Linked DNA regions of Cellvibrio sp. PSBB006. The protein of the gene in region 2 interacts with the protein of the main gene of each other region in a pairwise test. Links are inferred from orthologs where the notes say so. Each region holds a gene or a part of one and is shown on either strand. Other genes may lie near its edges.

The links. The genes of interacting proteins can lie anywhere in the genome.
Region 1: the proteins of CBR65_RS16290 (region 2) and ssb interact in binary tests that used the Escherichia coli proteins (3 or more experiments, as listed by UniProt). The link is inferred for Cellvibrio sp. PSBB006 from one-to-one orthologs.

The regions. Positions count from the first base shown.
Region 1 is NZ_CP021382.1:2,174,873-2,179,638, reverse strand. The notes cover bases 1-2,909. They hold ssb (single-stranded DNA-binding protein), read left to right. Parts: upstream 1-1,132; coding sequence 1,133-1,687; downstream 1,688-2,909. Other genes in these bases: CBR65_RS08960 (AraC family transcriptional regulator), read left to right, coding at 2,675-2,909; CBR65_RS08965 (SDR family oxidoreductase), read right to left, coding at 1,765-2,499; CBR65_RS08975 (MFS transporter), read left to right, coding at 1-1,031. Also shown: more of CBR65_RS08960, read left to right, coding at 2,910-3,571; CBR65_RS08955 (YhbY family RNA-binding protein), read right to left, coding at 3,597-3,899; ATP-dependent zinc metalloprotease FtsH, read left to right, coding at 4,303-4,766. UniProt on the Escherichia coli protein: Plays an important role in DNA replication, recombination and repair. Binds to ssDNA and to an array of partner proteins to recruit them to their sites of action during DNA metabolism. Acts as a sliding platform that migrates on DNA via reptation.
Region 2 is NZ_CP021382.1:3,905,030-3,909,114, reverse strand. The notes cover bases 738-3,720. They hold CBR65_RS16290 (primosomal protein N'), read left to right. Parts: upstream 738-1,113; coding sequence 1,114-3,327; downstream 3,328-3,720. Other genes in these bases: CBR65_RS16285 (SPOR domain-containing protein), read left to right, coding at 3,401-3,720; rpmE (50S ribosomal protein L31), read right to left, coding at 738-872. Also shown: CBR65_RS16300 (thermonuclease family protein), read right to left, coding at 1-613; more of rpmE, read right to left, coding at 654-737; more of CBR65_RS16285, read left to right, coding at 3,721-3,985.

The DNA.
Region 1 (4,766 bases), 1.7 Mb from region 2 along the record:
GCGGTGGAGCTGTATCGGCGGCTGTGATGGCATTGCTGACCGATCTGACCTCTGAGGAAAACCGCACCAAAGCAATGGCGACTATTGGTGCATCCATCGGTGTTTCCTTTTCGATTGCACTGACGGTCGGCCCCTTGATGGCGGCATGGGCAGGTGTGTCCAGTATCTTTTGGTTGACGGCGATATTGGGTGTTGTGGGTATTTTCATCCTGTTCAAGGCTGTTCCGGCCGTGAGTGCGCCGCGACGGCAGCGTGAGGCCGGCGCAGTGCCAGCTTTGTTATGGCGTACTTTTAAGAATCCTGATTTATTACGCCTGAATTTCGGAATCTTTTCGCTACATTTTGTATTGATGGCCAACTTTATGGTGTTGCCGTTGATCCTTGAGCAGCAATTGAATATCGCGCGCAATTATCATGGCTTGCTGTATTTTCCTCTGCTGGCGGCAGCATTTGTCGTTATGTTGCCGTTTATCATTGTGGCCGAGAAGCGCCGCCAGATTAAACCGGTTTTTTTGGGCGCTGTGGCGTTACTGGTGTTGATGGAATTGATGCTGATGCGTGTGCCGCCCAATCTTCCTTTAACTTTGGTCGGGGTCTTCCTGTTTTTTGCTGCATTTAATTTACTTGAGGCGACCTTGCCCTCAATGGTCAGTAAGATTGCGCCGGCAGGAGCCAAGGGTACGGCCACCGGTATCTATGCCACCAGTCAGGTAATGGGCGTTTTTACTGGCGGAGCGATTGGTGGATGGATATTGCAGCACTGGGGTATGACAGCAGTTTTATCTGTCGCTGCCCTGGTTGGTTTGGCTTGGTTGGTTGTTGCGTGGTCCATGCGCCCGCCACGTTTCCTGGCCAGTGTACTTATTCCACTGAGAGGCCGGGATCCCCACATTGTCTCGGAGAAATTGCGGTCTGTAGAGGGTGTGGCTGAGGTGTTGGTAGTCGCCTCTGAAAATACGGTGTACCTCAAGGTTGATCCGCGTCTGGTTGACCGACAGGCGCTCACTGGCATTGTGGAAAACCAGGCTTGAATCTGGCGCTGTGGCCGTCGCGAGTGATAAAGTGGCAGCCGAATTTCATAGGGCAAATGTCGCCGTTGGCGAATACACGATAAATCAAGAGGAGAAGTTTCATGGCTCGTGGCATCAATAAAGTAATTCTGATTGGTAATGTGGGTCAGGACCCGGAAGTCAAATATATGCCGTCCGGTGGCGCGGTAACGAATATCAGTGTGGCAACCTCGGAAACCTGGAAAGACAAAAACACCGGGCAACCCCAGGAGCGTACTGAGTGGCACAGAGTCGTATTTTTTAATCGCCTCGGTGAAATAGCGGGCGAATATCTGCGTAAAGGCAGCAAGGTTTATATCGAAGGGTCCTTGCGCACCCGTAAATGGCAAGCGCAGGATGGCACAGACAGATACACCACCGAAATTGTCGCCAATGAGATGCAGATGCTCGATAGCCGCGGTGACAATTCCGGTAGCAGTATGGGGGGCGACTACGGCCAGGGTTACAATCAGGGTCAAAACTATAATCAGTCCAAGCCAGCGGCAAGTGGCCCGCAAGCAGCACCTCAACACGGTAATCAAGGTGGTGGTTATGCCTCCTCCGGGGCTGGGCAGGGTAATGCGCCCCAACAACCACCGGCAGGTTTTGACAGCTTTGATGACGATATTCCGTTTTAATGGATTCGAAATAAAAAAGCCCTGCTTAGCAGGGCTTTTTTATTGGTGGCTCAAATAAATTTATAACATCTGCTTGCCTAGAAGGCACTGATGGTTGGCCGCACGATAAGCTCATTCACATCTACACTGTCCGGTTGTGATACCGCATAGAGCACCGCTTGCGCGATAGCGTCCGGTGTCAGTGCCGCTTTACGCCATTCCTTAAGTTGACCTTTAGTGGCCTCATCGCTGATGTCATGGCCTAACTCCGTCTCCACAACGCCGGGACAAATCGTGGTGACGCGGATGTCCCTGGACTCCTGGCGCAGCCCTTCAGAAATTGCCCAGACAGCATATTTAGTGGCGCAGTAAACGGCACCCGTTGGAACCACCACATGGGCACCGATGGAAGCGGTATTGATAACATGGCCGCCGCCTTGCGCTTGCATGACGGGTAGACTGGCAGCGATACCATTCAAAACGCCGCGAATATTGATGTCGATCATGCGATTCCATTCATCTATTTTCAGTTCGCTCAGCGGGGAGAGCGGCATAACACCGGCATTATTGAAGATAACGTCGACCCGCCCGAAGGTATGCTGCGCAAAACTGATCAGGCTCTTCACGGCGTCCAGATCTGCCACGTCAACCGCCATGCACGCGGCTTCTCCGCCTTGATCACGGATTTCTGCAGCGATGTGTTCCAGCCTCTCGGTCCGGCGAGCGCCCAGAACGACTTTAGCCCCATGTTCTGCGAGCAAGCGGGCACTTGCTTCACCGATCCCACTGCTGGCGCCGGTGATTACTATAACTTTGTCTTGAACGTATTTCATAGCTGACTCCTTGGTGTGTAGTAACTGGTGGAGTCAGAGTAGGGGTTGCATGGCCTTTCGTTAATGCATGGATCTCCATAACCATTGCCTAATCCTCCATATCTGTTTGCCGGTCATTTATTTCCTCTGTAGGCTTTTGTAATCTCGATATCGTCTGGCAATAGAGGTAATCAATGTGGTGACTAATTGGCGGCAACCAGAGTTGATTCGGCTGATTGATAAATTCTCCGATGGTGATGGTATTCATCTGACCGCCATAGCAGGTTTGAAATGTATCAAGGCTACCGCCTTGAGCATGAAGATCCCGGTGGTGTATGAACCTTCTATTTGTTTGATTGTGCAGGGCGCCAAAGAAGTCATGCTGGGCGATGAGGTTTACCGCTACAGCCCATCGGAGTTTCTGGTGGTTTCTGTAGATCTGCCGGTAACCGGGCAGGTTGTCCTGGCGAGTGAAGAGATGCCGTACCTGAGTCTTCAGTTAGATCTCGACTTATGTGAGATCAGCGAACTCATTCCGGAAGTGAATTCTTATATTGAACCCCCGGCACTCAGCGCCCGTGGATTGTTTGTCGGTAATGCAGACGTAACGCTGGAGTATTCCCTTTTGCGTCTCGTTGAATTATTGGAAGCCCCGGAAGATATCCCATTCCTTGTACCCATGATCAAGCGTGAAATCTACTATCGATTATTGAAAGGGCCATATGGGCATCGAATAGTCCAGATGGCAGCCCAGGGTAGCAATATGCAGCGCATCTCGCAGGTCATTGAGTTCTTGAAACTTAATTTCGACAAGCCTGTTGGCATCGCACAAATGATTGATGTCGCCAATATGAGCCCCTCGTCATTTCATGCGCATTTTAAGGAGGTGACTGCCATGAGTCCTTTGCAGTATCAAAAACGCCTGCGGCTGCTAGAAGCGCGGCGAATGATGTTAGCGGAGGCCATAGATGCATCAAATGCGGCCTATCGAGTCGGCTATGAAAGTCCGTCACAATTCAGCCGCGAATACTCAAGAATGTTTGGCGCGCCCCCGATCCGTGATATTGAGAACATTCGCGCACGGGCGCACTGACAGCGGGATATGGGTGATCGGTAAATTAGCGATGGAGATTTGACAGCTTCGGGTTGGCCTTCTTATTAGCACGATAGAGCAAAACTATTTTGCCTATCTCCTGTATCAGTTCAACATGGGGCAAGGTCTGTAGTTGGGCAACCATTTCCTTGCGCTCTTCTCGATCAGCGATGGCGAGTTTAACTTTAATCAGCTCGTGATCATCCAGTGCACGGTTCAGCTCCTGTACAACGCCTTCGCTTAAACCATTGCCGGCCACGGTCACAATTGGGTTGAGCCGATGGCCAATGGTACGAAATTGCTTTTTGCGATCTGCGTTGATGGGCATACAATTACCTTAGAAAATCCGGGGGGTTAAAAAGCCGGTTATTGTAGCTCATGAGCTATCGATAGGGTTAATTAGATGAGGGCCGGGCTCCTTCCCTTGGGCTTGCAATGCGTCGGATGGCCCCCACTATGAGCGGATGACACAATTACAGCTGCCAACCAATGCAATTGATGGTGATAGGTGAAACCAATTGGCGGGCGGATGGCCAAAGCTTTTGGCAAGTCTCTCTCGGTCGTCAATAGAGAAACCCCCTGCTGGAACATTGTGTAATTTATTGTTAATTAGCCCGGAATTTTGCAAATCATCGTCTTGCTATTAGGTGTGTCTGTTGATCTTCCACACTATACTGGTACAACAACGCGAATATTTTTGATGTGCGACTGAGGAAGCGTCCTTGAACGATATGACAAAAAATCTGATTTTATGGCTGGTCATCGCTGTGGTCCTGTTCAGCGTGTTTGAAAACTTCAACAAGACCTCCAGCAACGAGAGCTTGAGTTACTCCGAGTTCATCCTCGCGGTAAAAGACAATCGCGTGCGGGAAGTGACCATTGATGGCCTGACCATCGACGGCCTGTACACCAACAACAGTCCCTTTAAAACCATTCGTCCTAATATTCAGGACCCCAAGCTTATAGACGACTTGTTAAATCATAATGTCGCCGTTAAAGGCCGTGAAATCGAACAACCCAGCCTGTGGCACCAATTATTGGTCGCCAGCTTCCCTATTCTGATCATCATCGCGGTATTTCTGTTTTTTATGCGCCAGATGCAAGGTGGGGGTGGTGGCCGTGGCGGCCCGATGAGCTTCGGTAAGAGTAAGGCGCGCTTACTGGGTGAAGACCAAATCAAGACCAGCTTTGCCGA
Region 2 (4,085 bases):
CTGGGCCATCAAGCTCCAACCAGACGTCACGCAGCACACTCACCTTGGTGACTTTTCCCTGGATGCGACTAAAACCCGTTTGATCGAGCGCAAGCTCAGCAGCGGGCCGCAAATTCCACGCCTTCTCTCGCCATATGCCACGGTTTTGCCGGCGAGCAAGATCTTCCTGACGCGTCAGGCAACCCATTTCACTTACATTGGGAGGCACGACCACCTGTAGCGCCAATCCTTGCTCAAGTAAATGTGCTGCCAGACTTTGACGTCGCTGGTTATAAACGTGTGCCAGCATCCGGCCATAGCGGTCTTTATGGTCCAGATCGTAGACGAGGTGAACCTTCTGATGGCGGGGCAGAAACCGGCGGCTTGCGGCTGTTGCTTCAACACCCAATGCCTGACCAACATGCCCTTCCCACGCAACTTCGGGGGTATTGATACCTAAAACCCGCACACGTCGACCATCCTGTAAACGCAACGTATCGCCATCCACCACCTGGGCAAGCTGAACGGTTTCGTCGATCCGGGTGGCAGGGCAGGCAGCCACCGCCATATTGTTCCAGATGGAGGCGCAAACAAAAACGCCGAAAGCTACTGCTTTCGGCGTTTTTAGAAGCATGTTTCCCGACAGATAGCGAGAAAATAGCATTACATCTGTCTTACTTTTTGCCACCAATACGGCTAGCGAAGCGCTTGGTAAAGCGGTCAATACGACCACCGGTATCTACCATCTTCTGCTTGCCGGTGTAAAAAGGGTGGCACTCACTGCAGACGTCTACGTGGAAATCTTTACCCAGGGTAGAGCGAGTTTTAAAGGTGTTGCCACAGCTGCAGTTAACAGCTACGTCAGCGTAATTAGGATGAATTTCTGGTTTCATGATAATTGCCTTGTCGTTTTTTGTGCCGCCACCCGAGCATTTGTCGAGCACCGCACAACGGTTGGTAATAGGGCGGAATTTAAGGAGCGGGGATACTATCAGAATCAATACATAACGCAAGGGGAAAAAATAACCAGTTTTCAACACTCCCCTCGACCACACAAAAAGCACACCCAAACGACAGTTGATATGGGGTATCCTGCCCGGCAGCTCATCGCCAACAACCAAGACTTATCACCCGATGCCTACGGTTTTTCTTCAGGTCGCAATCCCCACTCCCTTGCGTCGCCGCTTTGACTACCTACCCCCGGTGGACATGCCGCTGGAGCAGGTTGCGCTTTTGCGGCCCGGAACACTCTTACGCTTACCCTTCGGGCACCAGGAAGTCGTCGGTGTATTACTGTCGCTACATCAGGAAGCCTCCGTGGCTGCCAACCAATTGCGCCATGCGCTCGGCGTCATTGATGAACTACCGGCTTTTATGCCCGATGTGCTTGCATTGTGCTTATGGGCCGCTGACTACTATCAAAGCCCGGTCGGTGAAGCCTTGCATACCGCGTTGCCGGCGCTCTTACGCCAGGGAGAAATGGCCCGATTACGTACGGAGCCGATCTATCACCTCACAACAGCTGGAAAAGGTTTGCCGGCCGGCAGCCTGAAACGCGCTCCGCGTCAGGCCGCTTTGCTGGCTGCACTGCAAGATACACCTTATTTAACGCGCGCCGATCTGCAAATACTGGACATACCCACTACCACCATCAAGCCGCTGATGAAGAAAGGACTGGTTGCTTGCAGTGAGCAAGTACTTACACCAGAATCGACACAGACTACCTTGCGCGAACAGCCGTTGATACTAAACCCGGAACAGGCAGAGGTTCTTGAAAAGATAAACCTGGACCAGTTCCAGGTAAGTCTGCTGGATGGGGCCACTGGCAGCGGTAAGACGGAAATCTATCTGCAAGCCATCGCCCGAACCTTGGCCCAAGGCAAGCAGGCATTGGTATTGATCCCCGAAATCGGGCTTACGCCACAAACGCTACAACGATTCCAACGGCGTTTCGCGGTGCCTGTTGTCGCCCTGCATTCCGGCCTCAATGATCGGGAACGGCTGGATGCCTGGGTACAGGCGCGTGAGGGCATTGCCCGGGTAGTTATCGGCACCCGGTCGGCTATCTTCACACCGCTCAAGGAGCCGGGAATCATCATTGTTGATGAAGAGCACGATAACTCCTTCAAACAACAGGACGGTTTTCGCTACTCTGCCCGCGACCTAGCCGTTATGCGCGCCAGTCAGCTCAAGATTCCGTTATTGCTCGGTTCCGCCACGCCGGCGTTGGAAAGCCTCAATAACGCCCAGCAAGGCCGTTATCAATATTTGCGCCTGACCCGCCGTGCCGGTTCAGCCGTACCCCCCAGCATTCAGCTGCTCGATATTCGCGCGCAACCCTTGCATGAAGGTTTCGCGCAAGACACCCTGAAAGCGATTGCATTGGAAATCCAGGCGCGCCATCAGGTGCTGATATTTATCAACCGGCGCGGTTACGCGCCCACACTCCAATGCCACGATTGTGGCTGGCTGGCTAACTGCAACCACTGTGACGCACGCATGACGGTTCATCAGCAGCCGCGCCACCTGCATTGCCATCATTGTGATCACCAGCGCCCATTGCCCTCACGCTGCCCAAGCTGTCACAGCCATCAACTGCAACCTTTAGGGCAGGGCACGGAGCGCAGTGAAGAAGCTTTGCGCCAGCTGTTTCCACAGACGCGAATACTGCGGGTTGATCGCGACTCCACGCGCGGCAAACATGCCATGCATCGTTTGCTGGACGAGGTGCAATCCGGCGAGCCTTGTATCCTGGTGGGGACACAGATGTTGGCTAAAGGTCATCATTTTCCCCTGGTCACCCTGGTCGTTATCATTGATGCGGACGCCGGTTTGTTCAGTGCCGACTTTCGCGGCCCCGAGCGGATGGGACAATTGTTACTTCAGGTAGCCGGGCGAGCCGGCCGGGCCGACAAGCCCGGTACGGTTATCTTGCAGAGCCACCACACTGAACATCCTCTGGTGCAAACCTTGATGCTGCAGGGTTATCACGCGCTGGCCGAGCTGTTATTGCACGAGCGACGCATTACCCAATTACCTCCCTATCGGCATCTCGCACTCTTGCGTGCAGAAAGCAAACGGCCTGAACTGGCCGTGGAGTTTTTACGTCTGGCTCGCGCTCAGGCTGAGCAATGGCAGCCATCCAGCCACCATTTCAGTTACCTTGGCCCTTTGCCAGCCATGATGGAAAAACGCGGCGACCGTTTTCGCTATCAATTGCAATTCAACAGTGCACAGCGCAAACCCCTGCAACAACTCCTCGCACAACTCACTGCACAATTGGAAAACGAGGCATTGGGTAAACGGGTTCGCTGGTCCATTGATGTAGATCCGCAGGAAATGAATTAGAGCCGCACTTCATAGTGACTCACCCGCACAGCACAAGTACAATTGCGCCCACTCCGAGCTTGATGAAGTCGCCATGTCCCGAGATTACGCCAAAAAAAATCGTTCCCCGAATCGTCGTCGCGCACCGGCGAAACCGCCCGTGCCGGGCTGGGTGTGGCTGTTAATCGGCGGCATTCTGGGCGCTTTTATCATGTTTCTGGTTTACCTGGCTGATGTAGTGCCACAACCAGCGACACAGGAAAAGCCGGTAGCCGAAAAGCCAAAAGTCACGCGCACAGAAACAGAAGAAGAAAAAGTGCCCAAGCCGCGCTTTGATTTTTATAAATTGCTCCAGGAGAGTGAGGTCATCGTACCTGCCACTGAGCCGGCACAAACCGTTGAAAAAATTGTGGAGACACAACCGGATTCGATGGAGTACATCCTGCAAGTTGGCTCTTTCCGCAACAATGTAGATGCCGATAAATTGCGCGCGCAGCTGATCCTGCTTAACCTCGATGCGCGGATTGAAAAGGTGACCATTCGCAATGGCGAATTGTGGCATCGCGTCATCGTCGGCCCATTTCAGGATCAGTCGCGACTGGCCAGCGCTCGCTCCACGTTGGTCGCGAACCAATATAACGCCCTCATGTTAAAGCGCGACAAAAACGCAGCGCCCTGATACGGCATCCGCGCCAGATAAACATAATCGGCTTGAAATTACCCACCCCGCCCCCACTTTTCAGGGAATCCCTGCGGCCTTAGCGCCGCAGTCCGCAACA